2 regions of the Listeria sp. Marseille-Q6474 genome follow, and region 1 is predicted to be linked to the other one. Evidence: a T-box and tRNA genes for the amino acid it is inferred to sense, from the RefSeq annotation. Region 1 holds a T-box; the other holds one or more tRNA genes.
The links. The T-box of region 1 lies ahead of glyQ (glycine--tRNA ligase subunit alpha). A T-box ahead of a tRNA ligase gene usually reads a tRNA of that ligase, here a tRNA-Gly.

Region 1 (8,506 bases):
AATGAAAGCTCCAGGAACTTATCACCACAGCATGATGGTTGCGAATTTAGCTGAAGCATGTGCGGATAAAATTGGAGCAAATAGTTTACTTGTCCGCGTTGGTTGTTTTTATCATGATATTGGTAAAACATTACGTCCGCCGTATTTTGTGGAGAACCAATTGCAAGGGATTAACCCGCATGATAGGCTGACACCAGAGCAAAGTCGTGATATAATTCTTTCGCATACTAAAGACGGGGCGGAAATATTAAAAGAAAATCATATGCCTCAACCGATTATTGACATTGCTTTACAACATCACGGGACAACGTTACTTAAATACTTTTATTATAAAGCTAAAGAAACAAACCCAGATGTAAAAGAAGCAGATTTCCGTTATAGTGGGCCAAAACCTCAAACAAAAGAAATTGCGATAATCAATATTTCTGATAGTGTGGAAGCGGCTGTTCGTTCTTCCTCAGAACCTACAATGGCCAAAATAACAGAAATTATCGATGGAATTATTAAAGATCGTTTCCTAGATGGGCAATTTACTGAATGCGATATTACCATCAAAGAAATTAAAATTATTCGTGACACTCTAATTGCCACATTGAACGGAATATATCATCAACGAATTCAATATCCTGATGACAAAGATTGAAATAGGAGGACAAAAGATGACGGTCTTAGAAATAGACTTACTGGATGAAACAAATAATTTACCAGATGAAGATAAACAGCTAGTTGAAAACATTCTGCAATTTGCAGCCGGTTATTTAAAAATCGAGGAAGGCACTGAACTCTCTCTTACATTTACGACAAACGAAGGCATTCAAGAGATAAATCGAGAGTATCGCAATAAAGACCAAGCAACAGATGTTATTTCGTTTGCACTAGAAGAAATGGGCGACGGCGAAACAGAAATTGACTGGGGAGATTTTGACCTCGAAACTCCACGAATGCTCGGTGATATTATCATTTCAACTGAAAAAGCAGAAGAACAAGCGAAAGATTACGGACATACAAAAGCAAGAGAATTAGGTTTTCTAGCAGTTCACGGATTACTGCATTTGCTTGGTTATGATCATATGGAGCCTGACGAGGAAAAAGTAATGTTTGGCTTACAAAAAGAAGTGTTGGATGCTTATGGACTCGAAAGATAGAAAGTATAAACGTAGTAAAAACTATGCAGAGTCCTTTCAGCACGCTTTTACCGGACTGAAAACTGCTTTTTTAGAAGAACGAAATATGAGGTTTCATACATTTGCGGCACTTGCGGTAGTTATTTGTGGCTTTTTCTTTCATGTGACTAGATCTGAATGGATTTTATTAATTCTATCTATTTTTGGTGTATTAACGTTAGAAATGGTCAATACAGCAATTGAAAGAGCCGTGGATGTTGCAACAGAGCAATACATTGATGAAGCGAAAAAAGCAAAAGATGTTGCTGCTGGTGCAGTTTTACTTGCGGCAATTGTGGCAAGTTTTATCGGACTAATTATATTCATACCATACTTTTGTCAGATGTTTTTATAAAAAGAAGGGATTGTGACTTGGTAAATGAAAGAAAATAATTTTATCTCACTCGCTAAACAAGCAAGAGAATTTGCGTATGTTCCTTACTCGAAATTTCCAGTTGGAGCAGCTCTTGTAACGAAAGATGATGAAGTCGTGTTAGGTTGTAATATCGAAAATGCTTCTTTCGGCCTAACAAACTGTGCTGAACGGACAGCAATTTTCAAAGCTGTATCTGAAGGAAAAAGAGATTTTAAACAATTAGTTGTAGTAGCAGATACAGAGGGACCTGTATCGCCTTGCGGGGCATGCAGACAAGTAATTAGTGAATTTTGTGCGCCAGATATGCCAGTAATTTTAACAAACTTAACAGGAAAAACAGCGACGGTAACTGTGAAAGACCTTTTACCAGGCGCATTCACATCGGAGGATATGTTATGAGTGAACCATTTAAATCAGGATTTGTCGCTATAGTTGGGCGACCGAACGTTGGTAAATCAACTTTATTAAACCATATTATTGGTCAAAAAATTGCGATTATGAGTGATAAAGCGCAAACAACTAGAAATAAAGTTCAAGGCGTATTTACAACAGACGAATCACAAATTATTTTCATCGATACACCAGGGATACATAAACCAAAACATAAATTAGGCGACTTTATGGTAAAAATCGCCTTAAACACATTTCAAGAAGTAGACTTGATTTATTTTGTTATCGACGCTTCCACCGGTTTTGGCCGAGGGGATGAATTTATCATTGAAAAGCTTAAAAACGTCCAAACGCCTGTATTTCTTTTAATTAATAAAATTGACTTAATTTCCCCAGAAGATTTAATAAAACTTATTGAACAGTACCGGGAACTTATGGATTTTGAAGAAATAATTCCGATTTCTGCGCTCGAGGGAAACAATGTTCCTAATTTATTAGAACAAACGAATGCTAACCTTGAAATCGGCCCAATGTATTATCCAAAAGATCAAATTACCGATCACCCAGAACGCTTTATTATTTCTGAATTAATTCGTGAGCAAGTTTTACAATTAACGCGTGAAGAAGTACCGCATTCTGTTGCTGTAGTTATTGAAGGCATTGAAAAAAATCCTAAAACAGAAAAACTAACTATTAATGCAACTATTATTGTGGAGAGAAGTACACAAAAAGGCATTATTATTGGTAAACAAGGCCAAATGCTTAAGCAAATTGGTATGCGAGCAAGGAAAGAAATTGAAAGTTTGCTCGGCTCCAAAGTATTCTTAGAAATTTGGGTAAAAGTTCAAAAAAATTGGCGTGACAAAGAACATTATTTACATGATTATGGTTTTGACCGCGAAGAATATTAATAAAAAAGCATCTGGTACACAAATTTGTGTACCAGATGCTTTTTATTTATTCAGTCCAGCTATAATTGTCATACTCTATACTATAAGGACCAAAATTATATACTTCATAATAAAGTGTTAACTCTTTTGTTTCACCTGGCTGAACATCACCAGTGAAACTATCTTCGGTAATTTGTTGTCCATAATCTTCAGCGGCATCATCGTACAACGAGATATCCTCTGAATAAAACGGAAGAGGATCAGTGCCCGTATTTTCAAATTTCACTTTGACTTTATAAATATCATAACCATCATTCTTTTGAGACACTTCAGGTTTATAAACAGTTATAGTGCTGTCATTTTCTAAAACAACAGGCTCACCATAATCTACATCCGTATAATCATTATAATAATCTTCGTCATAGCTTTCTGCATAATCATTAGTATAAACATCGGTACCACTACCACCGTAAAAAGAAAATGGATTATTAAAGCCTTGAAGTAAACTAACTGTTGCTAAGTTTAACCCAGCTAACAATACATAAAAACCAATACCAAATGATAATCCAGCGACAATAATGCCGGCCCATCTTTCCTTTCTAACAATAAGCAAAATAATTCCCACAACTACACCTATGAATGTGAGTATAAACAAGCTGATCAATAATATAAGTAACATATCCATAGAATAAAAAATCCTTTCTTTCTTGCCTTTTTCTCTATTTTACAATAGCAAGTCGCGGAAAGATAGCAAAAAATATAAAAAGACACAATCGTTTAGAAAATGTTATAATAAAAAGAATGAAAAAGGAGGGTTGCCACATGGAAAAATGCGAAGGAATCGTGATACGACAGACGAGTTATCGTGAATCAGATAAAATAGTCCGCATGTATACGCGTGAATTTGGAAAAATTGGTGTGGTTGCTCGTGGCGCAAAAAAAACCAAAAGTAGATTAGCTGCTGTAACACAATTATTTACAAATGGATACTTCACTTTTTTTGGGGGAAACGGGCTTGGTACGCTTCAACAAGGAGAAGTTATCGAAAATTTTTCTTCCATTCAACAAGATATTTTTATGACGGCTTATGCCACTTATGTATGCGAGTTATTGGATAAAGCAACCGAAGAACGCCAGCCAAATCCATATTTATATGAGCTAACTTTTCAAATTTTACGTGACATTGATGAAGGATATGATTCGCAAATTCTAACCCAAATTTATGAAATGAAAATGTTACCTGTGTTAGGACTTTACCCAACTATGGATAAATGCGCTATTTGCGGGGAGACGACAGGACATTTTGATTTTTCAACAAGAAGTAACGGAATTATTTGCCATCGCTGCTTTGATAAAGACCGCTACCGGATGCATTTACCGGAAAATGTAGTAAAACTTTTAAGGCTATTTTTTATATTTCAATTAGGCCGATTAGGCAATATTGATGTGAAGCAAGAAACAAAAGAATGGCTCCAAAAAGCTATTGATACTTATTACGACGAATATTCTGGTTTATATTTAAAAAGCAGGAAATTTTTACGTGATATGGATAAATGGGAAAATATGTTAAAAAAAGATAGCGATGATTGACTTTTTCGCAAAAATACAGTATCTTTTAATATATCAACTAATAGGTACATTGAAGGAAAATAGTAACAAAAAGCTCTATTTTTAGCGAGTTCGGGTGTGGTGTGAGCCGGATATTTAACTTTTTGTGAAGGCGTTCTGGAGTACAGCGAAATCAAGGTGGGAATTGTTTAAATTCCAAATAGGGTGGAACCGCGAGATAACTCTCGTCCCTATATGCTTTAAATCAGCATATAGAGACGAGAGTTTTTATATTGGCTGAATTATTTTGGAGGTGGAAGCAATGAATTTACAAACAATGATTAGAACGTTACAAGATTATTGGTCCGAACAAGGTTGTATTATGTTGCAATCGTATGATGTGGAAAAAGGTGCTGGTACAATGAGCCCTTATACTTTCTTAAAAGCAATTGGTCCAGAACCTTGGAAAGCAGGTTATGTGGAGCCTTCTCGTCGTCCAGCAGATGGCCGTTACGGAGAAAACCCAAACAGATTATTCCAACATCATCAATTTCAAGTAGTGATGAAACCTTCTCCTGACAACATTCAAGAGCTTTACCTTGGCTCATTAGAAAAATTAGGAATTAACCCGTTAGAACATGATATTCGTTTTGTGGAAGATAACTGGGAAAACCCTTCGTTAGGATGCGCAGGACTTGGATGGGAAGTATGGTTAGATGGGATGGAAATCACTCAATTTACTTATTTCCAACAAGTAGGCGGCTTAGAATGTTTCCCAGTTACATCTGAAATTACTTATGGTGTGGAACGTTTAGCAAGTTATATTCAAGATAAAGAAAATGTATTTGATTTAGAATGGACAGAAGGTATTAGCTATCGCGATATTTTCTTCCAAGCAGAATTCGAAAACTCCAAATATGCCTTTGAAACTTCTAATACAGATATGCTATTAACTCTTTTTGACACATATGAAAGAGAAGCAGCTCGTCAAATGCAAGAAGGACTAGTTTTCCCAGCATATGACTATGTATTAAAATGTTCGCACACTTTTAACTTATTAGATGCTCGCGGTGTTGTTTCAGTAACTGAACGAGCACAGTATATCGGTCGTATCAGAAACTTAGCAAGACGTATCGCCAAAACATTTTATGAATCACGAGAAAAACTTGGCTTCCCATTAGTCAAAGAAGAGGGAGGAAAACGTCATGAGTAAAGACTTTTTATTAGAAATTGGTTTAGAAGAAATGCCAGCGAAGTATGTGACTAGCTCTGTATTACAACTGGAAAAACGAGTGACAGATTGGTTAAAAGACAACCAAATCGAATTTAAAGAAATTAAAACTTATTCTACACCAAGACGTTTAACTGTCCTAGTAGAAGAAATGGCTGAAGAACAAGCTAATCGTGTGGAAGAAGCAAAAGGCCCTGCCAAAAAAATCGCTCTAGACGACGAAGGTAACTGGTCGAAAGCTGCATTAGGATTCGCCAAAAGTCAAAAAGTAGCACCAGAAGATTTAACTTTTCGCGAAATTAAAGGTGTGGAATATATTTACATTAAAAAAGAAGTAATCGGCGAAAAAACAACCGTGTTACTTCCAAGCCTAGAAAAAGTAGTAACAAGTATGACTTTCCCAGTAAGTATGCACTGGGGTAGTAATGATTTACGTTATATTCGCCCAATCAAATGGCTTATCGCAATGTTTGGCGAAGAAATTATCCCATTTGAAATCACTGGTGTCTCAACTAGTAATACTTCCCGTGGTCATCGTTTCTTAGGAAAAACAGCTACAATCAATCAACCGAGCGACTATCCACATGCATTATTAGAACAATTTGTCGTTGTTAATGCTAGTGAACGCAAACAGGCTATTGTAGGACAATTACGTGAATTAGAAACAATGGAAAATTGGCAAATCAGAGAAGATGACGACTTATTAGAAGAAGTAACTAATCTTGTCGAATATCCAACTGTATTAGCGGGTAATTTTGAAAAAGAATATTTGGAACTACCTGAAGAAGTTTTAATTACGACGATGAAAGAACACCAACGTTACTTCCCAGTTTTCAGCCAAGAAGGAGAATTATTGCCTCATTTTGTAACCGTTCGTAATGGTAACCATGAAAATCTAGATACAGTGGCACGAGGAAACGAAAAAGTACTACGCGCTCGTTTGTCAGATGCTGATTTCTTCTATCAAGAAGATTTAAAAATAACCATTGACGAAGCAGTTGCTAAATTACAAAATATCGTTTTCCATGAAAAATTAGGTACTTTGACAGAAAAAATGAAACGTGTGCAAAAAGTGGCATTGATGCTTGCTGATTACTTAAATTGGCAAGAAGAAGATAAACAAGACATTATCCGCTTAACAAATATTTATAAATTTGATTTAGTAACCAATATCGTTGGTGAATTCCCGGAACTACAAGGTTTAATGGGCGAAAAATACGCCTTATTACAAGGTGAAAAACCAGCAATCGCAACAGCCATTCGCGAACATTATTTACCAAGTTCAGCAGAAGGCGTTTTACCGCAAACAGACCTAGGTTCCCTTATCGCAATTGCGGATAAATTAGAAACATTAATTGGTTTCTTCTGTGTAAATATTGTACCAACTGGCTCTGCTGATCCATTTGGTTTACGTCGTAGTGCTTTTGGGGCGATGCGCATTATCCAAGCAAATGGTTGGGACATTCCAATGCTTGAAGTTATTTCTCGTATAGTGGACATGGAACGTGCAGAAGGTGCTACTGAATTACCAAGTGCAGATGTGAAAAAAGAAGTGCAGACCTTCTTGAAAAATCGTTTACGTGTTATTTTACAAGGACATCATATTCGTCATGATATTATTGACGCTGTTATCGGCGGAGATCCAAATGTGATTCCGCAACTGATTGATCGTGCTCAAATCTTAAATAAACATGCGGATGCAGAGTGGTTCCGCCCAACTATCGAAGCTTTAACACGAGTAGTTAAAATTTCTAAAAAATACGAAGATGGCGTAGAAGTGGATCCGAACTTATTTGAAAATGAATACGAACAAGAGCTATTCGATAAATTAGAAAAACTAAAATATGATTATGCTGGTTTAACAATTGTTGAAAGACTTAAAGCATTTGCTGATTTACGTACAACAATTGATGGCTATTTCGATAATACGCTAGTGATGACTGATAACGATGAACTAAAAAACAATCGTCTTGCGCTTTTATTCGAACTAGCAAGCTTTATTAAAGAATTTGCTCAAATGGATGAAATTAATGTAAAATAAAAGTAAGATTTTGAGCAAAGAGGAGGAAGTATGTATGACTCAACCAGCCGTATACGTGGTTTCCGATTCAACAGGAGAAACGGCCGAACTCGTGACAAGAGCAGCACTTAGTCAATTTGGTCAAACACCGAAGTTTATCCATCGTTTTCACCACGTCGATTCTTCTCACATGATTGAAGAAATTGTTGACTTAGTGGCAGTGAACAATGGCATAATCGTGCACACCATTGTACTCGAAAGCGTCCGTGAAGAGCTTAATAAAACTGCTCAAGCTTTCGGCGTACCGATTATTGACTTATTTGGGCCGCTTTTAAATCAGTTAGAAGAAACCTACAAGATTAAACCACTTTCTGAACCTGGCCGCGTTCGTTCGATGGATGAAGCTTATTTCAATAAAGTTGCCGCAATCGAATTTGCCGTAGAGAATGACGATGGTCGTAATCCAAGAGGCATTTTGCAAGCGGATTATGTATTAATTGGTATTTCAAGAACCTCAAAAACTCCTTTATCGCAATATTTAGCGCTTAAAGGTTTAAAAATCGTCAATATTCCAATCGTTCCAGAAGCACAAATCCCAGATGAACTTTTTGAAATTGACCCTAAAAAAATAATTGGTCTAAAAATTAGTAAACAAAAATTAACGAAAATTAGACAAGAGCGTTTAATTTCGATTGGTTTACCTGGTGCTGGTACTTATGCAAGTAATCAACGAATTGATGAAGAATTAGCGATTTTTAATAAACTAGCCAGTAAATTAAATTGTTTCGTGTTAGATGTGACTAATAAAGCCATTGAAGAGACTGCAAACGAGATTTTAATCCACATTGGTGAAATTGTTGATGAAAATTTAGAATTATAAGAAGGACT
Region 2 (8,506 bases), 490 kb from region 1:
CAAAGAAGATGAACGTGGCTATTCTTATTTAGAAATGGCGAATGTAACAAAAGCAGTGGAGTATAAAGCAAATGACACGCTTGAAATCGGACCGTTTAAAGTAACCTTCTTAAAAACAGTTCATCCAGTACCTTGTTATGCCATGCGAATTGAAGCAGCTGGAAAAATCTTTGTATACACCGCAGACAGCGCTTATCAAGATAGTTTTATTCCTTTTGCAGAAAACGCAGATTTACTCGTAACAGATACGAACTTTTTCCATGATTTAGCTGGAAAAACAAAAGTTCATATGGCAAGTACCGAAGTCGCAAAAATTGCTAAAGAAGCAAATGTGAAATCGTTACTCCTCAGCCATTTACCAGAAGTTGGTGATTTAGAAGTATTGAAACAAGAAGCAGCAGCTATTTACACCGGAGAAATTGCACTCGCATCAAAAGGATTTACGAAAACATTTTAATATAGAAGAAAAGGGGTTTGGGGTATGTATTTTATAGATAATAATAATGAAAAAGATCCGCGTATTAATTTAGCAGTTGAGGAATTTATTTTAACCGAATTGAAGTTAGATGAACCGGTTTTACTTTTCTACATTAATAAGCCATCGATAATTATTGGTCGGAATCAAAATACGGTAGAAGAAATCGATACAGAATATGTCGAGAAAAATGACGTAATTGTGGTGCGTAGACTTTCAGGTGGTGGCGCTGTTTATCATGATGAAGGTAACTTGAATTTTAGTTTTATTACAGATGACGACGGCGAATCGTTCCATAATTTTGCGAAGTTTACACAACCGATTGTGGAAGCTCTTAAACGTTTAGACGTAAATGCGGAATTAAAAGGACGTAATGATTTATTAATCGATGGTTTTAAAGTATCAGGAAATGCGCAATTTGCAACAAAAGGAAAAATGTTCTCGCACGGTACTTTAATGTATGATTTGAACTTAGATAATGTCGCTGCATCACTAAAACCACGTAAAGATAAAATTGAATCAAAAGGAATTAAGTCAGTTCGTAGTCGTGTAGCGAATATTTCTGATTTTATGGATCAAGAAATGACTACCGAAGAATTCCGCGATTTATTATTGCTTTACATTTTTAACGTGGAAAAAGTAGAAGATGTGAAAGAATACAAATTAACCGCTGCAGATTGGGAAAAAATCCATGAAATTTCTGCTAAGCGTTATGGCAATTGGGACTGGAACTACGGAAAATCTCCAAAATTCGATTTAACACGGACAAAACGTTTTCCAGTTGGAGCAGTCGATGTTCGCTTAAACGTACAAAAAGGAGTTATTACAGATATTAAGATTTTTGGTGACTTCTTTGGCGTAAAAAATGTGGCAGATATTGAGGAGAAATTAGTCAACACAACTTATAAGCGTGAAGCATTGGCTGAAGCTTTAGCAGATATAGAAGTAAAAGAATACTTTGGTAACATTACAAAAGATGAATTTTTAGATTTACTTTATTAAAAAAAGAAAGCACGCATTCCGCGTGCTTTCTTTTTTATTTAAGATTTTTTCCTGACATCCAATGTTCCAGCCGTTTTCCGACAAACCATAAAATAACGACAGAAACAGCTAAAATAGCCAGTTTAAGTGGTTGGTGAATTAAGTCTACGAAATCATAACCAATATAGCTAATCGCAAAGACTTTGATTAATTTCCCACCTACAAGCGCTAAGATAAATTGGTAAACTTTTATTTTAGAGAGACCTGCAACGATATTTACAGCAGAAGATGGTGTAAAAGGCATTACAAGTAAAATGAAAATCGGACTAAAACCATGTCTATCAATCCATTCCATTACTCGTTTAATTTGTTTATGTCCGGAAATAAATCGCAAAAATCGAGTCTGCCCAAATTTTCGAGCTAACAAGAAAACACATAAACTACCTGCAATTGCAGCTGTAACGGATATTAAAAAGCCGCCAAACAGTCCGTATGCATTAACGTTAACTACAACAAAAACAATAAATGGTAAAAAAGGTAAAAACGCTTCAATAAAAGGTAAGAAAAAAGCTAAAAGTGGACCTAAATTCCGATACTCACTTAGCCAGTACATTAAATTATCATAAGAAAAGAAATTCATCATATCCTGCCAAAATGTCATAAGCAAGCCTCCAGTAGTCTTTAAAAACATACTTTATTTTCTCACATAAAAATGATAAAGCGCTAATAAAACAGCTTGAATATAGTTAAAATCCTAGCAAATCAACCAGGATTTTAATTATATATTATTTTTGGTCAGAAAAACCATTTTCTTCTTCAATAATGTAAAGCGGGCGGTCTTTTACTTCATCATAAATTCGACCAATGTATTCACCAATTAAGCCAAGAATGAAAAGAATCGTCCCGCCAAAAACAAGTTGTAAAATAATAATAGAAGTCCAGCCAGTTAATGTTGTATCAGTAAAGAATCGTTGGAAAAGCACAATAATTAAGTAAATAAAACCAATGAAAGCTGTTAAAACCCCAAGGTAACTTGCGAGTTTTAATGGACGATAAGAAAATGATGTAATTCCGTCTATAGATAATTTAATCATTTTTTTGAGTGGATATTTTGTTTCTCCAGCCGCGCGTTCATCGCGTTCATAGTGAAGAGCTGTTTGTTTAAATCCAAGCCAACTAACTTGCCCGCGAACAAAAGGATTTTTTTCATGTAAGCCAGCTAGCTCTCGACAAACTTGCGCATCCATGAGTCGGAAGTCACCAGTATCAACCGGAATATTAATATCCGTTAATTTAGTTAAAATACGATAAAAGAGAGAAGCACTTTGTTTTTTAAAGAAAGTCTCCCCTTTTCGTTTCAGACGTTGGGCGTAAACAACTTGGTAGCCTTCTTTCCATTTCTCTACCATTTCAATAATTAACTCAGGGGGATCTTGTAAATCTGCGTCGATAACAATAACTGCTTTACCATGCGCATAATTGGCGCCAGCAGTAATAGCAATCTGATGCCCAAAATTTCTCGAAAAATGGATTGCTTTTACACAACTATCTTCCGCACTTAATTTTTGCAACATACTCTTCGTTAAATCACGACTACCATCATTTACAAAAATAATTTCGTAGGGACCGTCAAGTGTCTGCATGACCTCTGTAAGTCTCCCGTAAGTTTTTAGTAGAACTTCTTCTTCGTTAAAAACAGGGACTATACAGGAGTATTCAATATTTTTTTCCATATTTCACACATCCTTAATTAAGTTGATAAAGCGTCCCGCCACTAGTACCATTTATCCCTGTTGTTCTTACTTCTATAGTTTGTGATGCACTAGAAGTAGTATCGTCGTTTGAAAAAAGTGGGACAATGCCACTTAAAGCAAGCGATCTCTTTACCATTTCTTCATCCATTTTACCACATTTGGTTCAGAAGCTTTACTACTTAAGGGAGAGAATCAATATTTATTTCACAGCATATAAGCAAGTTAGTAAAAAGCCTTGAAAATCATAAATATAGTAGGATTTTATTTTTTACAAAGAAATTCCAGAAAAAGTCTTGTCAAAACTAACATAGAATGGTATTATATAAAAGTTGTTAAAACACTAAGAACTACTTACTGTGCGGGTGTAGTTTAGTGGTAAAACTACAGCCTTCCAAGCTGTTGTCGTGGGTTCGATTCCCATCACCCGCTTTATATTTTTTATAAATCCTGTTATCAACGCAGTGTTTCGACCTTTCTAAGCGAAGCATTGCGTTTATTTTATTGCCTGAAAATAAGGAAAGGGGGAATGATGATAGTGAAGCCAGAATCAAATTACGCAGCGCTAAAAGAAGAGCTAATTGCTTATGCACATGAAATTGGAATTCAAAAAATTGGTTTTACGACAGCAGACCCTTTTTTATTTTTAAAGGAACGGTTACTAGAAGCTGAAGCGTTAGATCTTTTTACAGGGTTTGAGCATCCGGTTATTGATGAGCGTGTTTATCCAGAGCTTATTTTCAAAGAACCCCAGTCGATTATTGCTATTGCACTTGCTTACCCATCTAAATTAAAAGAAGCGCCTACCAGCAAAAAAGAAGCAAGACGTGGCGTTTTTGCTAGAGCTTCGTGGGGCATCGATTATCATACTGTTTTACGAGAGAAATTAGCTCTACTGGAACAATTTTTAAGTGAGCGTTTGCCTGATGTACGAATGAAATCTATGGTAGATACTGGTGAATTATCGGATGTGGCTGTGGCAGAACGAGCTGGCATTGGTTGGCGCGGGAAAAACACGCTGCTTATAACGCCAGAATTCGGCTCTTGGGTTTATTTAGGGGAAATGATAACCAATATTCCTTTTGAACCAGATACGCCTGCTAGCGACTTGTGTGGCAGCTGCAACCAATGTGTTAAAGCTTGTCCAACAGGTTCCTTGTTAGGTGAAGGGAAAATGAATCCGAAAATATGTTTAAGCTACCTCACCCAAACAAAAGACTTTCTAGATGAAAAATATCGCGAAGTATTGCATAATCGTTTGTATGGCTGTGATACTTGTCAGGTAGTTTGTCCATATAATCGCGGTCATGATTTTCATTTTCATGAGGAAATGGAGCCGGACCCGGAACTTGTTCGTCCCGAGTTAAAGCCACTGCTACATATTTCAAATCGCGCTTTCAAAGAGCAGTTTGGTGATATGGCTGGTTCATGGCGTGGGAAAAAGCCAATCCAACGAAATGCGATAATTATTTTAGCTCGTTATAAAGATAAAACCGCAGTACCAGACTTAATTGATTGCTTGGAAAATGATCCGAGACCAGTCATTCGAGGAACCGCTGGATGGGCCTTACGTAAAATCGGCGGGGAACAAGCTGAAGAAGCTGTCCAAAAAGCGCTCCAAAACGAACAAGATGAACAAGTACTCCAAGAATTAACAGCAATACCAAATTAATAGAAACCAGGTGAAAAGAAATGCCAAACCATATCGTACTATATCAACCAGAAATCCCTGCAAACACAGGAAATATCTCAAGAACATGTGCTGGAACAGATACTTATTTACATTTAATTCGTCCACTTGGTTTTTCCACAGATGATAAAATGTTAAAACGCGCCGGACTGGACTACTGGGATAATGTGAAACTTTCCTATTACGATTCCCTAGATGAGTTTTTCGAAAAAAATGCTGGTGGAGAATTCTACTATATTACTAAATTCGGACGGCATGTTTATAGTGACGTTGACTATAGTGATCCAAATAAAAATTATTTCTTTGTTTTTGGAAAAGAAACTACTGGTTTGCCTGATGAACTTTTACAAGCAAATGAGGAAAATTGTTTACGGATTCCAATGACAGATCATATTCGGTCTTTAAATTTATCTAACACCGCAGCAGTTTTAGCATATGAAGCGTTACGTCAACAGAGTTTTGGCGCGCTTTTACAAGAACCAAATTACGATCGGAAAATCTTTAAAGACTAAGGGGGAGTTAGGATGAATCAGGCGATAGATGCCATTTTAGGTCATTATTCAGTACGGAACTTTGAAGATAAAGCTTTAACAGAAGAAGAATTAGCTTTACTTATTAAAAGTGCGCAGGCCGCATCTACATCTAGTTTTGTTCAAGCATACTCTATAATCGGAATAACAGATAAAAAAATTCGAGAACAAATTTCTGTTATTGCGGGAAATCAACCATACACTGTACAAACAGGACAATTATTTATCTTTGTTGCTGATCTAGCGAGACACCAAGCCATCCTAGAAGAACATCAAGTAGACACAGCCGCACTAGAAACTTCAGAAAAATGGCTTGTTTCCATCATTGATGCCGCACTTGCCGCGCAAAATATGGCTGTTGCCGCAGAGTCGTTAGGATTTGGTATTTGCTTTATCGGAGGAATTCGTAATGACGTAGGGCAAATTGCCGAAATTCTTGATTTACCACCATATACGATGCCGTTATTTGGTCTAACAATAGGTCACCCGATTAAAGGCAAAGAAAAAGCCAAACCTAGATTACCGCAAGACTTGGTTTATCACGAAAATACTTATCAAAAAATGAATCCAGCAATTTTAGCAGAATACGATGAACAAATAAAAACTTACTACGATGAACGAACAGCAGGAAAACGAGTAGAAGGCTGGTCCGAGCAAATTGCACGGGGGCTTGGAAGAAAAAGCCGGTTAGACTTAAAAGATTTTTTACAAAAGCAACATTTAAATCAAAAATAAAAAGAGTGGTTTGGCGCATTATCGTAATGCGCCAAACCGCTCTTTTTTCAGTTATTTACGTTTATTCCTAGCCATTTGAATTAAGTTCCAAATAACGAGTATTAACACTACTACTAGCAAGATATTAATTAATCCGCCCGCTACATGGAAAATAATTCCAAGTAACCAAACTGCTAATAAAACAACTATAATTCCCCAAATGATTCCTAACATATAAAAAACTCCTTCTGATCTTTTGATTGTACTCTTATATATTCCCGAGTGACCAGTCTCTAAACATGTTAGGGATAAAAAAGGCTATTTTTTTGTGATAAAAGCTAAAAGGGCTTTGACTCCTTCCGTTACCATTCGCTCTGTTTCATCAAAATCACCTGTGTAATAAGGGTCAGGAATTTCCTCCTCTTCCTTACCTGAAACAAAGGACATCAGTGAACGAATAGTTACGTCTTTGTTTTTATTAAGTGCATTTAAATCAGCTATATTATTTTGATCCATCCCAATAATATAATCAGCTTGTTCAAAATCGGCATCCGTTACTTTCCGAGCGCGCATTGCTTCATAATTAATACCGTGCTTTTTCAAAACTTCTCTTGTACCACGGTGCGGCGGTTTTCCTAAGTTCCATGTTCCCGTTGCCGCAGAATCAATTTCTATTTCATCCGTTAACCCTGCATTAGCAACTTCTTTTCGAAAAAGTCCTTCTGCCATTGGAGAACGGCAAATATTCCCTAAACATACAAATACTACTTTTACCAATTGAATTCCTCCTTATTCCCACTCTTTATATAATTCAGTAGTAGCACTTTGATCTATTCCATCACAGTCCTTAAGCCTCGCGAAAATCTTTTCCACAAGTTCAGGAACAAGTTTTCTCCGGAAATAGAGCAATTGATTTTCAAAGGATTGATAGACGACTATATTATAGGGGATTTCGTTCTTTTGAAGTAAACGAATGAGTGTTTCTAAATACCACTTTTTATCAGGATAATCCTCTAATAACTCTAGTAATTGCTTGGTTTTTTTGACATTACTTGAAGCAAGAATTTGGTCTAGTTTTTTTACTGGAAATTGTTCCGCGAAATCTACTGGAAACGGGCTGAAATATAGTGCCTCCAAAAACTCAGCCATGTTTTCTGCAACAACTAAGGTCTGTAGCGTTTCAAAATCAACATATATAATGCTAGGCAGAGACTTATTATCAGCATAAGAAAAACCGATATAGCGCGATTCATCTCGGTGAAAATAAACTTGTTTGCCTGCAAGATCAACATCATTTTGTTCCGGAATGTCCGTTAATAATTCATTTAAACTAGCTAAATAATAAATTTCCGCGACATCAAGACCGTAAGACGTTGGCTCGTTCGTTGGAAAATGGTTTTTTCGAATCAATCCACCGTTTTGCTTCAAAAGCAGCTCTTTATATTCAGCTGGTAAGAATAAACCAAGTTCCGTTTCTTTTGCAGAAATCTCTTGCTCCGTTGCAGCTTTATTCCCGTTTTTAACCCAAATCGTCATCATTTTCAACTCCTTCCTGTATTATCCTAAAAAATACTAAATAGCGCAAATAAAAGAACATAACTAGAAAAACTAGCTATGTTCCAAATGTTACTTCAAACGATCTTGATAATAACAATTTTCATTTCGTGCATCAAATTTTGCGGTTAAAGTTTCGGCTATTTCCACCAAGTCTGTTTCTGTTTCACGATCCAAAAGAGGATAAGCAGCTTGTAAAAATAATAATCGATCTAGTCCGCTTTCTGATTTAAGGACGATTTCTTTATTCGTATCAATGACTTCTCTAGCCTTTTCAGTTTGGTTTGTAAGCACTAGATACTTAAGCAAATGGCTAAGTGGTGGAATTAATGAACTTTCTTTCTCCACAAGAGGGTAGCCTTTATCAAAACATTCTTGCGCCATTTTTTCATCACCAAGTTCTAAATACGCTAAAGCCATATTTCCATAAGTTAAATGAGGAACTTCTGCGCAGCTCTGTTTCCCTTTAATAATTGGAGCAGCAGCTTTCTTCGCTTTTTCAAAATCTTTGATAAAACAGTAATAATGAACTTTATCATTTGTTTCGCAAGCAGGGCAGTCATTTAAATAATCTGCTTTGGTGTTATTCCATTTTTCAAAGAGTTCTTCTGCTTTGTCTTTTTCGCCCATTCGAATGGCAGCAAGGGTACAAACTTTATAGTAAGGGCGTAAGGAATAATTTTGCTGTTCGAATTTTACTTTCATATCATTCAAAAGCCCGTCTATTTGCGCTTTGGATACTTCATCAAAAGTTGGGACATGTTCGCTAATCCATTTATATTTCCAAAGTAGATCGTAAGCGTCAATATAT

Region 2: it encodes a tRNA-Gly, which carries the amino acid that the T-box ahead of glyQ (glycine--tRNA ligase subunit alpha) is inferred to sense. The anticodon was not compared.

Annotation. Positions count from the first base shown of each region.
Region 1 covers NZ_CAMPPS010000001.1:234,231-242,736, forward strand. The annotation lists gene OC533_RS01135 (HD family phosphohydrolase) at 1-643, shown strand, start outside; gene ybeY (rRNA maturation RNase YbeY) at 660-1,145, shown strand; gene OC533_RS01145 (diacylglycerol kinase family protein) at 1,123-1,518, shown strand; gene OC533_RS01150 (cytidine deaminase) at 1,543-1,938, shown strand; gene era (GTPase Era) at 1,935-2,840, shown strand; gene OC533_RS01160 (DUF4352 domain-containing protein) at 2,887-3,504, opposite strand; gene recO (DNA repair protein RecO) at 3,642-4,409, shown strand; T-box leader at 4,450-4,623, shown strand; gene glyQ (glycine--tRNA ligase subunit alpha) at 4,690-5,580, shown strand; gene glyS (glycine--tRNA ligase subunit beta) at 5,573-7,639, shown strand; gene OC533_RS01180 (pyruvate, water dikinase regulatory protein) at 7,674-8,498, shown strand.
Region 2 covers NZ_CAMPPS010000001.1:723,583-732,088, reverse strand. The annotation lists gene OC533_RS03715 (MBL fold metallo-hydrolase) at 1-457, shown strand, start outside; gene lplA1 (lipoate protein ligase LplA1) at 482-1,477, shown strand; gene OC533_RS03705 (TVP38/TMEM64 family protein) at 1,512-2,117, opposite strand; gene OC533_RS03700 (glycosyltransferase family 2 protein) at 2,242-3,189, opposite strand; gene OC533_RS03695 (hypothetical protein) at 3,203-3,346, opposite strand; tRNA gene OC533_RS03690 (tRNA-Gly) at 3,569-3,639, shown strand; gene queG (tRNA epoxyqueuosine(34) reductase QueG) at 3,740-4,879, shown strand; gene trmL (tRNA (uridine(34)/cytosine(34)/5-carboxymethylaminomethyluridine(34)-2'-O)-methyltransferase TrmL) at 4,900-5,409, shown strand; gene nfsA (oxygen-insensitive NADPH nitroreductase) at 5,422-6,162, shown strand; gene OC533_RS03670 (lmo0937 family membrane protein) at 6,214-6,375, opposite strand; gene OC533_RS03665 (low molecular weight protein-tyrosine-phosphatase) at 6,460-6,918, opposite strand; gene OC533_RS03660 (SMI1/KNR4 family protein) at 6,931-7,677, opposite strand; gene OC533_RS03655 (hypothetical protein) at 7,768-8,506, opposite strand, start outside.